DNA from 2 places in the Pseudomonas sp. 31-12 genome. Region 2 is predicted to be linked to the other one. Evidence: predicted binding sites of a transcription regulator. Region 2 holds the regulator's gene; the other holds the start of a gene.

What was found. Region 2 encodes sigma-54, which starts transcription at its own class of promoters, with help from an activator protein. Its sites were predicted from a motif close to ANTGGCATNNANNTTGCTNT; they were not measured.
Positions count from the first base shown of each region.
Region 1: a site for sigma-54 is predicted at 5,297-5,316, ahead of glnK (P-II family nitrogen regulator). Genes of this name have one in related genera too.

Region 1 covers NZ_CP029482.1:6,664,692-6,671,874, reverse strand. The annotation lists gene DJ564_RS31635 (hypothetical protein) at 1-1,457, opposite strand, end outside; partial or broken gene DJ564_RS31630 (YifB family Mg chelatase-like AAA ATPase) at 2,402-3,310, opposite strand; gene DJ564_RS31625 (HigA family addiction module antitoxin) at 3,597-3,875, shown strand; gene DJ564_RS31620 (Bro-N domain-containing protein) at 3,872-4,393, opposite strand; gene DJ564_RS31615 (accessory factor UbiK family protein) at 4,844-5,104, opposite strand; gene glnK (P-II family nitrogen regulator) at 5,522-5,860, shown strand; gene DJ564_RS31605 (ammonium transporter) at 5,898-7,183, shown strand, end outside.
Region 2 covers NZ_CP029482.1:1,208,190-1,215,372, forward strand. The annotation lists gene DJ564_RS05440 (HPr family phosphocarrier protein) at 1-57, opposite strand, end outside; gene rapZ (RNase adapter RapZ) at 73-930, opposite strand; gene ptsN (PTS IIA-like nitrogen regulatory protein PtsN) at 933-1,397, opposite strand; gene hpf (ribosome hibernation-promoting factor, HPF/YfiA family) at 1,410-1,718, opposite strand; gene DJ564_RS05460 (RNA polymerase factor sigma-54) at 1,793-3,286, opposite strand; gene lptB (LPS export ABC transporter ATP-binding protein) at 3,471-4,196, opposite strand; gene lptA (lipopolysaccharide transport periplasmic protein LptA) at 4,196-4,744, opposite strand; gene lptC (LPS export ABC transporter periplasmic protein LptC) at 4,731-5,303, opposite strand; gene DJ564_RS05480 (HAD family hydrolase) at 5,311-5,835, opposite strand; gene DJ564_RS05485 (KpsF/GutQ family sugar-phosphate isomerase) at 5,835-6,809, opposite strand; gene DJ564_RS05490 (ATP-binding cassette domain-containing protein) at 7,087-7,183, shown strand, end outside.

The DNA.
Region 1 (7,183 bases), 1.3 Mb from region 2:
GATTCAATAAGTTCTTTTTCTAGGGTGGATCTATACTGGTTGCCCATTTCGAATTTGACGGGGCTAGGGTATGAGAAAAGTCGACCGCGACTAAGAAATAAAAGTCTCCAGTTATCATCCCCGTTTCTACGTAGAAACTCTCTAAGTGGCCGAGCCATTTCAATGAGCTTTTTCACGGCGTCATTAGTTTCAGGCGTTAGAAATACAATCTGTTCAGCTTTCTTTTTTCCTTTTCTACGCTTGTAGCCTTTTAGATAAACTACATTGTCCACTTCAATATAACCGGAGTATCTACCGTGTGCGTCGTATAGCTCCAGGGTCGATAGAAACGATGGGGTCACCTCCGGATGGACGACAATAAGGTATGCCGCATAAGCGGTCAGGATCTCTCGATTCGGTAGCCCTAAGATTTCAGCCGCAGCTGTGAGGGGGACCCTGAAGTGTTGCGTTCCAGCAAGTGAGTCTGGATAGGTTTGGTAGCCGAACTCGCGAAATTTATGAACTACATATTGTATCTGCTGTGGCGATAACTCTGCCATGCTGTCTACTTTCTTTACAATGTTCGCTGCTGGCGTGATGCTGCCTATTTGGCTGTGTTTAAATGCCGTGTCGAATTTTTTATAGTATCTAGCTATTGAATATTTCGCCCAGCTAGTAATTGTGGTAATGTCTTTGCTAACTTGGCCGAATATAAGCTCGATGGCTTCGTCGTCAGTGACTTCCAGCGGAACGTCAAAAGTAAGCTTGCTACTTATATTTTTGCCGTCTTCGTTCTTCCCCATATGTGTTTCAGCCAAGTGTCTTGGCGGGGTGTTTGTAGGCAAGCCACGTCGTGGTTTAGCTATTAGACCTGAAGGAAATAATTTATTCTCCAGAAAGAATGAGATAGGTCCGCGCCAATGTTTGCATAATGTACGAAATCGTGTCGGACTGTTCTCGTCATGATTTTCCATAAAGTACTTTTTTCGCATATCGGAAAACAGTCTTTCGGTAAAATCTGGGTCGTTAAGTTCCCGTGCCGTAGAGTCTTTATATTCGTTGGTTAGGAGGTTTATAAGAGGCCTAATTGCATAGATGTAACATGAAGCTCTTGTGGCCAAATAACTTTGGCAAACATTATAAATACCGATGGTGAACTCTGCGCCATGAGATTTGTATAGCTCGTAGAGTTCGATGCTTACGGTTTTACCTTTGGCGTTTCTACATTTCCAGCCATTCAGATATAGTTTTACTTCTGGTCGAATTGATAATTTTTCAAAGTTATTAACTAAAGCGTTTATATCTTCGCTATTAAGATGAAATCCGATGTACGGTAGTTTATAATCCAGGCGATGATGGTCATAGATTAGCTGGATCAGAACTTTACATTGTTCAGTTACTGAGTATCGGTGTCGATTGGTCCAGCCTGCAAATTTTTTAGATGCAAGTGCTCCTATGAGTAGATTCATGATTTTCATAAACTCAGGTGAACCTATTTTTTCGCGTGATAGATCTATGTTGGCTATCAGCAAAACACACTCTAGGAGCTTAAAAAATTTCCCTAATGATAAATCATCCTTGCAGACGTACTTATTGGAGTCAGCGATGTACATCACATGAGCGACGAAGCACGGACTCACCCGCGTAAGCGGCATCTTGCTCAAGTAGCTCGTCGGTGATGGGATTAGATGCGGCATGTAGAGTATCTGATAGAGATGAGGTTCTTTCAGATTACATAAGTTTCAGCAGCCTGCAACAGTAAAAAAAATATTGCTCATGGTGTCGTGTTCTTTATTTTTGTTAAATGAAAAAAGTGTATCAATCAAAATTTTGTGCAGGTTTGTATCTCCATGTATTTTAAAAGATTTTATATTTTTGTTTATTATATGCTTTACAAGTTTTGTAAATAATAAATGATAAAGTTCAATAAGATTTTTTTTGCTGGTGGTCGTGTTGAGTTCGGTTTTCGGGTTGGTCGCGCCGCAACTGCCTGGGATGTAGCTAGTGTCATACATCAGTAAGGATATTCAAAGGTAGTGATTTTCTGAGATTCAACTTGAGATTCCGTTTGCTTCTGGGGGCTATAAGGTGCTGCACCTCACGACCTTCGATGTGGTGCGTAGATACTGTAACGATTGGGATGCAGCCAATTAGCATGCGCCCGTTGGGGTATCGGGAGGTATTGAGGTGTTCAGCTGGTTGGCCCGCTTTAGAATTGGAAACGGCGAGCTTGGTTGGTGGTGACTCCGTGTGCCGTATCACACGGCTCAGCACTGTTCATTTGGTGCGCTGGACTTGGTTTATCAAGGGCTGCGTTGGAGCGATAGTTGTCAGATAATTCGATTGCGGAATAGCATAAAAAAACAGATATAAATCAATTAGATATGCATGTTTGACAATATGCGTATCACAGCAAAACCTGGAGTTCATCGAGGAACAGCACACCGTGGTGGGCGAGGGTGATTTCGCCGGGTTGTGGCTTCGAACCACCACCCACCAACGCCGGGCCGGAGGCCGAGTGATGGGGCTGGCGGAAGGGTCGTTGCGGCCAGTGGCTCAAGGGCACGCAACTGGTGACGGATTGAATGGCTGCGACTTCCAGCGCCTCGTTTTCGGCGAGCGGTGGAAGCAAACCCGGCAAACGACTCGCCAACAATGTTTTCCCGGTTCCTGGCGGTCCGCTAAAAAGCAGGTTATGAGCCCCTGCCGCCGCAATCAGCAATGCGCGCTTGGCCGAGATTTGCCCCTGCACCTCATTCAAGTCCGGATAGGGTTTGCTGGCGTAAAGCAAGCCATTGGAAACGTAGGGCTCGACAGGCGTATGCCCATTGAAGTGCGCAACGGCTTCCAGCAGGTGGTCCACGGCAAACACCTTCAATCCGGACGCCAGGCACGCCTCCTCGGCGTTCGCCCGCGGCACCATCAGCGAGCGCCCGGCCTTGCGTGCGGCGAGCGCCGCCGGCAACACGCCTCTCACGGCACGTACCGCGCCAGACAACGCCAACTCTCCCAGGCATTCAATGTCATCCAGCGTCAACGTTGGCACCTGCACACTGGCCGACAGAATCCCCAGGGCAATCGCCAGATCAAACCGTCCGCCATCCTTAGGTAAGTCCGCAGGCGCGAGATTCAACGTGATACGCCGAGCCGGAAATTGCAGGCCTGAATTGATGATCGCGCTGCGCACCCGGTCCTTGCTTTCCTTTACTGCCGCTTCGGGCAAGCCGACCATCGTCAATGACGGCAGACCGTTGGCCAAATGGACTTCTACGGTAACGGCGGGCGCATCCACGCCAATCTGGGCGCGGCTGTGGACGATGGAGAGGGACATGGTCGTTCCTTGAGCTTTTACGGGAACCGCTTCCTGCGGTTTTTTGAAGGGTAGTCGGGGGCGCGTAATGGCGCAGGTGCCAAATTTTCGCAGGATGTTGCTAGTGTCTTTCTGATGGGTGAAGCGTAAGGGAGTGGGGATTTTCGACGTAATCAGTCGCGGGATGAGGTTGTTGTAGGACGTTGCCTGGATTACTGAAGGACTCCGGCGAAAGGGTGTGAGCGATCCTGTCTGGCAGGCAGGGCTGCTTATGATCGTCAATTGATCGCTGCCTTCGGAGAGAAAAATGAAAAAAAATGGAATGCGGCCGGTTCATCCCGGCGAAATCCTCAAGGAGGAGTTTCTTGAGCCGTTGGGTATTTCAGAATCAGCGTTCGCCCATTCGTCGGACGAGTCGTTGAAAACGGTAAACGAAATCGTCATGTACCAGCGTTGTGTCAGTGCCGATCTAGCGGGCAAGTTATCTCGCTGCCTGAATACCACGCCCGAGTTCTGGCTGAAGCTGCAATCGACTTACGATCTGCGTAAAGCCGAAATCGAGAGTGGTCGCGCTTTGTCCACCTAAAGCGACTGCAGCCTCCGCGAAGCACGCTTCCACCACGATGCATTGACCACAGTCTGCGACCGTTCACTATCCGCCAGCATCTGCGGAACATCCTGCAACCGAATCCACGGCTGGTTATTCCAGTGCAGCAAACTCAGCGACATCTCGGGCCAGTTCAACAGGCTCAGCACCGGGCGTTCGGTTGACGTCGGTTGTTGGGCATCTCTGAGCGCTGGCACTACGTCGTGGGTCAGCCATTCGCGCAGTCCTCGGTATTCGGGGCAGTAGTGGTAGACGAGCAGGGCGTAGACGCCGGACTCGCTGATCAGCAGGGTGTTTTCGAGGGTGCCGTGGATGACGACTCGCGCGGATTGATGTTGATCGGGATCGAGTTTTCGGACGGCGCGTTCGTCGAGGAAAAGGCGAAGCAGGCGGCCCAGGTCTCGGGCGCTGAACCAAGGCTGGTTTTCGATTAAAAGCGCGTGGAGGTGGAGTTTGTGGCGGGTGAAGACGTGAGGGATTAGATAGTTTTCATTCATGGTGCATTCTCGGGGTCGAGTGAAGAAAACTGCTTCTGATCGTCGCCAAACGAAAAGGGTGGCAGCTATGCGCGGGTTGGCGAACCGGTGACACCCGAGAACCGGCAGACCCGAAGGTCTCCCACGCATAGCCGCCATAATTCGTGATGGGAATAAATTCCTCAGTCGAATGTGGTCGCGGTGCGTCGGGGTCTTCCAGGTCGCCAAACCCAGTGCTGAATATTCAGCTGGGGATGAGCTTAGGAACCTGGGCTTCGCGGCGCTATCGGACGGCGGTGGTGATCTTTGTAGGACGTTGCCGAGACGGTGGCGGGGCGGAAGATCAAAAGATCGCAGCCTGCGGCAGCTCCTACAGGGGTGTGGTCTGTCCAGTGTGGGAGGGCTGGTAGACCGAGGCGACTCTAATCGCGAGCAGGCTCGCTCCCACAGGGGACTGCATTGTCAGCTGGGTTATTCGGTGGGCGGGTTGAGCTTCGTTTCCAGCTCGGCAACCTTCGCTTCGAGGCTTTCCAGCCGCGCCCGAGTCCGTGCCAGCACAACCATCTGGCTATCAAACTCTTCACGACTCACCAGGTCCAGCTTGCTGAAGCCGCTCTGCAACAGCGCCTTGAACTGGCTTTCGATTTCGCTTTTCGGCAACGGGGTTTCGCCGCTGAAGAGGCGGGAGGCGGTGCCGGTCAGGGCGTCGAGGAAGTCTTTGGGTGCGAGCATGGGAAATGTCCTGTCAACAATGGCGGGCAGTGTATCACGCAGTGTCTATAGTCAATTCCGACAGCAGGGATGCACGCTTTTCGCGCATGTGGATGGACGGTCGCGCACTGTTGTTGTGCGTATCTGTCGGGCTGATTGTGTGAAGCGGCTGTCCGCAGCGGCCAAAGGATTGAATTCAGTGGGTTTTGGCGAGATGGCAAGCTTTCTGCTTAGTCAGTCGTAACCCATGCACTGATGCAGTCGCTGTGACGAATGCAGTGCGCCAAGCGGAACGGGGAGTTGTTTCGTGAGGAGCGGTTAGCTGGCGTCGGACGGGCAGGTAAGGTCGACGATGCGTTACAAAGCCAGGCACTGCGCTTAGACTTGAGACGGGTTTGTTTTCCTGGGGCAAGTCCACCAATTCGGGAGAGAGTTTTCATGAAGCTAGTCACTGCCATCATCAAGCCGTTCAAACTGGACGACGTGCGCGAGTCGCTGTCCGAGATCGGCGTGCAGGGCATTACCGTTACTGAAGTCAAAGGCTTCGGTCGGCAGAAGGGTCACACCGAGCTGTATCGCGGCGCGGAGTACGTGGTCGATTTTCTGCCCAAGGTGAAGATCGATGTCGCCATTGACGACAAGGATCTGGACCGGGTTATCGAGGCGATAACCAAGGCCGCCAACACCGGCAAGATCGGTGACGGCAAGATCTTCGTGGTCAATCTGGAACAGGCGATTCGCATCCGTACCGGCGAAACCGATACCGACGCGATTTAAACGCCGCCACAAACCCAACGCCCCAGGAGAAAACAATATGACTCTGCGTAAATTCGCAGGGCTAGGAGCCCTGTTGTCCCTCGTAATGCCCAGCCTGGCTATGGCGGCAGACGAAGTGGCGGCCCCAGTCCTCAACTCCGGCGATACCGCCTGGATGATGACCTCGACAGCCCTCGTGCTGTTCATGACCATTCCCGGCCTCGCCCTGTTCTACGGCGGCATGGTTCGCTCCAAAAACATTCTTTCCGTGATGATGCAGTGCTTCGCCATTACCGGTCTGATCAGCATTCTGTGGGTCATTTATGGCTACAGCATCGCGTTCGACACCACCGGCATGGAGCAGGGCGTCGTCAACTTCAACTCGTTCTTCGGTGGCATGGGCAAGGCATTCCTCGCCGGTGTCACGCCGTCGAGCCTGACCGGTCCTGCGGCGCTGTTCCCTGAGGCGGTGTTCATCACCTTCCAGATGACCTTCGCCATCATCACCCCTGCGCTGATCGTCGGTGCCTTCGCCGAGCGGATGAAGTTCTCCGCCATGCTGATCTTCATGGGCGTGTGGTTCACCCTGGTTTACGCACCGATTGCGCACATGGTCTGGTCCGGCAACGGCGGCCTGATGTGGGACTGGGGCGTGCTCGACTTCGCTGGCGGCACCGTGGTGCACATCAACGCCGGTGTGGCCGGTCTGGTTGCGTGCATCGTGCTCGGCAAGCGTAAAGGCTTCCCGACCACGCCGATGGCGCCGCACAACCTCGGTTACACCCTGATGGGCGCCGCGATGCTGTGGGTGGGTTGGTTCGGTTTCAACGCCGGTTCCGCCGCTGCGGCCAACGGCACCGCCGGTATGGCGATGCTGGTGACCCAGATCGCAACCGCCGCTGCTGCACTGGGCTGGATGTTCGCCGAGTGGATCACCCACGGCAAACCAAGTGCACTGGGTATCGCTTCGGGTGTTGTGGCCGGTCTGGTCGCCATCACCCCGGCCGCTGGCACCGTGGGCCCGATGGGCGCGCTGGTCATCGGTCTGGCAGCAGGCGTGGTGTGCTTCTTCTGCGCCACCACCCTGAAACGCAAACTTGGCTATGACGATTCCCTGGACGCCTTCGGTGTGCACGGTATCGGCGGTATCCTCGGCGCGATCCTGACCGGTGTGTTCGCCGCACCGTCCCTGGGTGGCTTTGGCACCGTCACCGACATCGCCGCTCAAGTCTGGATTCAGTGCAAAGGCGTGGGCTTCACGGTGATCTACACCGCGATCGTCACCTACGTCATTCTCAAGGTACTGGACGCTGTCATGGGTCTGCGTATCACGGAAGAAGAAGA
Region 2 (7,183 bases):
CGAAGCGCGGGCATGCAGGCCCAGCTTGTTGATGATTTCTATGTCCCGAGCAGGCATCGCGATGTGAATCCTTTAGCTGAGGTCGCGGTGGCGAACCTGGACGTTCTTCAGGGATTGTTGCAGGACCTGGCCCAGACGTTCGGTCAGGTAGACGGAGCGGTGATGCCCGCCGGTGCAGCCAATGGCAATGGTGACATAAGCCCGGTTGCTGGCGGCAAAGCGCGGCAACCACTTGAGCAGGTATGTGGAAATGTCCTGGAACATCTCTTCGACGTCCGGTTGTGCCGCCAGGTAGTCGGCCACCGGTTGATCAAGTCCGGACTGCTCACGCAATTCCGGTTTCCAGTAAGGGTTGGGCAGGCAGCGCACGTCGAACACCAGGTCGGCGTCGACCGGCATGCCACGCTTGAACCCGAAAGACTCCACCAGGAACGCAGTGCCGGCTTCCGGCTGGTTCAGCAGGCGCAACTTGATGGTATCGCGCAGCTGATAAAGGTTCAGGTTGGTGGTGTTGACCTTGAGGTCGGCCAGGTCGGCGATAGGGCCCAGCAACAGGGTCTCGTCTTGAATCGCCTCGGCCAGCGAGCGATTGGCGTTGCTCAGAGGGTGGCGACGACGGGTTTCCGAGAAGCGTTTGAGCAACGTTTCTTCGTCAGCGTCCAGATACAGCACATCGCATTTGATATGCCGACTGCGGACTTCTTCCAACAGTTCCGGAAACCGTGACAGGTGACTCGGCAGGTTGCGCGCATCGATGGAGACGGCAACCAGCGGCTGTGCCAGTTCAGTATGAATCAGCGCGCGCTCGGCCAGTTCCGGCAGTAATCCGGCGGGAAGGTTGTCGATGCAGTAGTAGCCGTTGTCCTCGAGAACATCGAGGGCGGTACTTTTACCTGAGCCGGAACGGCCACTGACGATGATCAGGCGCATGATCAGTGACCGTTCTGCTCGTCCAGGACAACCTGATACAAGGCTGCGTTGCTCGGGGCACTGCGCAGTTTTTCGCGCACTTCCTTGCGATCGAGCATGCTGGCGATCTGGCGCAGAAGTTCCAGGTGGGCATCGGTAGCGGCTTCCGGGACCAGCAGAACGAACAGCAGGTCAACCGGGGCGCCGTCGATGGCGTCGAAATCGATGGGGGCGTCGAGGTGCATCAATGCGCTGACAGGCGACGTACAACCTTTCAGACGACAGTGGGGAATGGCGATGCCGTTACCAAAACCGGTCGAACCGAGTTTTTCACGGGCAATCAGAGCCTCGAAGACATCTTGCATCTCCAGATCCGGGACTTCTTTATGGATAAGGTTGGCAATTTGCTCGAGGGCTTTCTTTTTGCTGCCGCCCGGCACGTTCACGAGGGAACGGCCGGGGGTCAGGATGCTTTCAAGTCGGATCATGGGTAGGGAGTGTTAACGACCGGTCGCGCCCTGGAGGAGGCTTTGGGTCTTTTCCTTATGCTTTTTGAGTTGTTTATCCAGCTTGTCGGTCAGCGCGTCGATCGCCGCATACATATCGGTATGCTCCGCGTTGGCGACCACTTCATTGCCGGGAATATGCAGCGTGGCTTCGATTTTCTGCTTGAGCTTTTCGACCGTCATCGTGACCTGCACGTTGGTGATCTTGTCGAAATGCCTCTCTAATCGTTGGAGTTTTTCGCCGATGTAGGTGCGAAGAGGTTCGGTCACTTCCAGTTGGTGTCCACTGATGTTGACTTGCATACAGCTTCTCCTTCGTTGCCAGTGCATAAAGCGGCAGGCAGAAATGCCTGCCACTGGAACGCTGTGGCGTGGCTCTACATCAACCGCTTGCGTTCGCTCGAAGGCGCGATTCCGAGGGATTCGCGGTACTTGGCGACGGTGCGGCGAGCCACCTGAATGCCTTGTGCCTCCAGTAAACCAGCGATCTTGCTGTCACTCAACGGCTTTTTCTGATTTTCCGCAGCAACCAGTTTTTTGATGATCGCGCGGATCGCTGTGGACGAGCATTCACCGCCTTCGGAGGTGCTGACGTGGCTCGAGAAAAAGTATTTCAGTTCATATATGCCCCGAGGGGTATGCATGAATTTCTGTGTAGTCACCCGGGAAATCGTCGATTCGTGCATGCCTACCGCTTCGGCGATGTCATGCAGGACCAGCGGTTTCATCGCTTCGTCGCCGTACTCCAGGAAGCCGCGCTGATGCTCGACGATCTGGGTGGCTACTTTCATAAGAGTTTCGTTGCGGCTTTGCAGGCTTTTGATGAACCAGCGGGCTTCTTGCAGCTGATTGCGCATAAAGGTGTTGTCGGCACTGGTGTCGGCGCGGCGTACAAAACCGGCATATTGAGCGTTGACCCGCAACCGTGGCACCGATTCCTGGTTCAGCTCGACCAGCCAGCGCTCGTTGTCCTTGCGCACGATCACGTCAGGGACAACGTACTCGGCTTCACTCGACTCGATCTGCGAGCCCGGACGCGGGTTGAGGCTCTGCACCAGTTCGATCACCTGGCGCAGTTCATCTTCCTTGAGCTTCATGCGGCGCATCAGCTGGCTGTAGTCGCGGCTGCCGAGCAGGTCGATGTAGTCGGTGACCAGGCGCTTGGCTTCGGCCAGCCAAGGCGTCTTGGCGGGCAGCTGGCGCAGTTGCAGCAGCAGGCATTCACCCAGATTGCGGGCGCCGATGCCGGCCGGCTCGAATTGCTGGATGCGGTGCAGGACGGCTTCGATTTCGTCCAGTTCAATGTCCAGTTCCGGATCGAAGGCTTCGAGAATTTCCTCGAGGGTTTCGTCCAGGTAACCCTGATTGTTGATGCAGTCGATCAGGGTCACGGCTATCAGGCGATCGGTGTCGGACATCGGTGCCAGGTTCAGTTGCCACAACAAATGGCTTTGCAGGCTTTCGCCGGCCGATGTGCGGGTGGTGAAATCCCACTCGTCGTCATCGCTGCTGGGCAGGCTGCTGGCGCTGGTCTGGTAGACGTCTTCCCACGCGGTATCGACAGGCAGTTCGTTGGGAATGCGCTCGTTCCAGTCACCTTCCTCGAGGTTATCCACCGTCGGGGCGGTTTCCTGATAGGAGGGTTCCGAAACATCGGCGTTGGGGAGCTGTTCGGCTTTGTCGGCCAATGGGTCGGCGTTATCGAAGTCGTCGCCTTCTTCCTGGCGTTCGAGCATCGGATTGGACTCCAGGGCCTCCTGGATTTCCTGTTGCAGGTCCAGGGTCGACAATTGGAGCAGGCGGATGGCCTGTTGCAGCTGCGGTGTCATCGTCAGCTGCTGGCCCATTCTCAAGACTAGCGATGGTTTCATGGCAGGGGCTTAACACCTTATTCGCCGGCGCACATGCGCCATCCACTACAGGGCGCCGGAGCGCCAAACATAAGCAAATTATATGCCCGAAACTGCAGCGTTTGCCTAGAGCGCTGTAACAATAAAAAAGTATTGATTTTTTATCGAGACGAGCGCTCGGACAACCAGCCAGACACGTCAGCGCTTACAGGCGGAACTCGTGGCCCAGATACACTTCCTTGACCAGTTCGTTGGCCAGGATGGTGGCGGAGTCACCTTCGGCGATCAGCTGGCCATCGTTTACGATGTAGGCAGTTTCGCAGATATCCAGGGTCTCACGGACGTTGTGGTCAGTGATCAGCACGCCAATGCCTTTGGCCTTGAGGTGGTAGATGATCTGTTTGATGTCGCCCACCGAGATCGGGTCCACACCGGCGAAAGGTTCATCGAGCAGGATGAATTTCGGGTTGGTGGCCAGTGCCCGGGCGATTTCCACGCGGCGGCGCTCACCACCGGACAGGCTCATGCCGAGGTTGTCGCGGATGTGGCTGATGTGGAATTCCTGCAGCAGGCTTTCCAGCTCCTTGCGACGATCGGCCTTGTCGAGTTCCTTGCGGGTCTCGAGGATGGCCATGATGTTGTCCGCAACCGAGAGTTTGCGGAAGATCGACGCTTCTTGCGGAAGATAGCCGATACCGGCCTTTGCACGACCGTGCATCGGCTGGTGGCTGACGTCCAGGTCGTCGATCAGTACGCGACCCTGATCGGCCTGCACAAGGCCAACGATCATGTAGAAGCAGGTGGTCTTGCCGGCGCCGTTAGGGCCCAGCAGGCCGACGATCTGACCGCTGTCGATGGACAGGCTGACGTCACGCACGACCTGGCGGCTCTTGTAGCTCTTGGCCAGATGCTGAGCTTTCAGAGTTGCCATTACGGGGCCTTTTGCTCTTCGGTTTTCTTTTTCGGCTGGATCACCATGTCAATGCGCGGACGCGACTCGGTGACCTTGCTGCCCGTAGCACGCCCGGCGCTCGCAAGCTTTTTCTGGGTGTCGTAGACGATTTTCTCGCCTTGGGTGGTGTTGTTGTCCTTGTCGATGACTTTCGCTTTATCGATCAGCACGACGCGGTTTTGCGAGGCGTGGTACTGGATGGTCACCCCCCAGCCTTGCACAGGCTTGGTGTCGCCAGCCGTCTGCATCTGCTCAAAGTAGGCAAGGTTGCCCACCGATGTCACCACGTCAATGTCGCCAGTCGAGGTGCGAGTGATGGTCACGGTATTGCCGGTGACCTTCATCGAGCCCTGAGTAATGATCACGTCACCCTTATAGGTGGCAACGCCATTCTTGTCGTCCAGTTGGGCGTCGTCGGCCTGAATGCGGATAGGCTGCTCTTGATCGTTCGGCAGACCCCAGGCGCTCACGCTTCCCAGTGCTGCGCCCAGACTGAGCAAAATAGGGAGAGTTTTAACGAGCCTCATACTGTCCTCTTACGTTCGATAGCAGGTGTATCCTGCTTTCTTTCAAGTACGCTTTCATTCCGTTGCCTGTCGATACACCGCCAGCGCCGTCGATTCTAACGGGTTGATCGGTCTGCGCATATTGCTCCTTGGGGAACACAGTCATACGGGTGGTGGTAATCAGGGTTTTGCGGTTTTTCTCGTCGAAACGCGTGATGCGGACCGAGTCGATCAGCTCGACCTGAGTGCCGTCCGGGTTGACTTCGCCGTGCTCACTCTGGACGTGCCAGGGAAACTCGGTACCACGAAACATGTTCAGGTCAGGGTTGGTCAGCAACGTCACCTCGCTCACTTTCAGGTGTTCGACCTTGTCGGACGTCATTTCATACTGCAATTTGCCGTCCGGCAGGTACTGCACGCTGTGGGCGTTCAGGGCGTAATAGTCGATCGCGCTTTCATCGACCTTGACCACGGGTTTGTCGAGGAAGCGTTCGGGGCTGATGTTCCAGTAGCCGACCGCGGCGAACAGCGCCGCGATGCAACCGAACAACAGGATGTTACGAATCTTTTTGCTCAGCATAGTGGGCTCACAGGTACGCGGCGTTGGCCGCATCGAGGCGGCCCTGGGCGCGCAGGATCAATTCACAGAATTCGCGTGCGGCACCCTCGCCACCACGGGCCAGGGTGATGCCGTGGGCGTGTTCGCGCACGAAGCTGGCGGCGTTTGCTACGGCCATGCCCAGGCCCACGCGACGAATCACCGGCAGGTCCGGCAAATCGTCGCCCAGATAGGCGACCTGTTCATAGCTTAGGTTGAGTTGAGCCAGAAGCTCGTCGAGCACCACCAGTTTGTCTTCGCGCCCCTGGTAAACGTGTGGAATGCCGAGGTTTTTCGCTCGACGTTCGACCACCGGGGTCTTGCGGCCGCTGATGATAGCGGTCTGCACGCCGGCTGCCATCAACATCTTGATGCCTTGGCCGTCGAGGGTGTTGAACGTCTTGAATTCACTGCCGTCTTCGAGGAAGTACAGGCGCCCGTCGGTCAGCACGCCATCGACATCGAATACCGCGAGTTTGATCTGTTTGCCGCGTTGCAGCAGGTCCGTGCTCATTACATTACTCCCGCACGCAGCAAGTCGTGCATGTTCAAGGCGCCGACCGGACGGTCTTCGCTGTCGACCACGACCAGTGCGTTAATCTTGTGGTCTTCCATGATTTTCAGGGCTTCGGCGGCGAGCATCTCGGCGCGAGCGGTCTTGCCGTGCGCAGTCATGACCTGATCGATGGTGGCGCTGTGGATGTCGATGCTGCGGTCCAGCGTACGGCGCAAGTCACCATCAGTGAAGATTCCTGCCAGTTTGCCATTGGCTTCGAGGATTACGGTCATGCCCAGGCCCTTGCGGGTCATTTCCATCAGCGCGTCCTTGAGCAGCGTGCCGCGCTGAACCTGTGGTAGCTCTTGGCCGGCGTGCATGACGTTTTCGACTTTCAGCAGCAGGCGTCGGCCCAGCGCGCCGCCCGGGTGGGAAAAGGCGAAATCTTCAGCGGTAAAGCCCCGGGCTTCCAGCAGCGCAACAGCCAGGGCGTCGCCCATGACCAGCGCGGCGGTGGTCGAAGAGGTCGGCGCCAGGTTCAGCGGGCAGGCTTCGTGCTCGACGTGAACGTTGAGATTGACCTCGGCAGCCTTGGCCAGCGCCGAGTCCGGATTGCCGGTCACGCTGATCAATTTGATGCCCAGACGCTTGATCAGGGGCAGCAGGGTGACGATTTCATTGGTCGAGCCGGAGTTCGACAGGGCCAGGATGATGTCATCGCGCGTGATCATGCCCATGTCGCCGTGGCTGGCTTCGGCCGGGTGCACGAAAAACGCCGTGGTGCCGGTGCTGGCCAGGGTGGCGGCGATCTTGTTGCCGATGTGCCCCGATTTGCCCATGCCGACCACGACCACGCGGCCTTTGCTCTCCAGAATCATCTCGCAAGCGCGTACGAAATCTGCGTCGATATGGGGCAGCAAGCCTTGTACGGCTTCCAGTTCGAGGCGGATGGTGCGTTGTGCAGATTGAATCAGGTCGCTGGATTGGCTCATGTCAGAAATCGTATAGCCTGATGAAAAGGCGGCGATTATAGCGGTAATGATCAAAACCCTCACGCAAGTTCGTCATGCTTTGTCATTCCCTGTTACCGAATCCTCTCTGGGCGAGGCTTTTTGCCTGTCATGTTGCTGAACATGGGCCGGCTTGGGCCTTGGGCGCTTGGCCTTTGCAGTGATATAGTTCGCCGCCAGTTCGGCCTGCCCGGGGAGGTATGTGCTTTCGTCAGGAAGCCAGGCGTCCGAGTGTGAGGCTGCATCGCAAGGAGTTTAGATGAGTGCCGATAACGCCTACGCGGTCGAGCTGAAGGGACTGTCCTTCAAGCGCGGTGCGCGCAGCATTTTCAATAACGTCGATATCCGTATCCCAC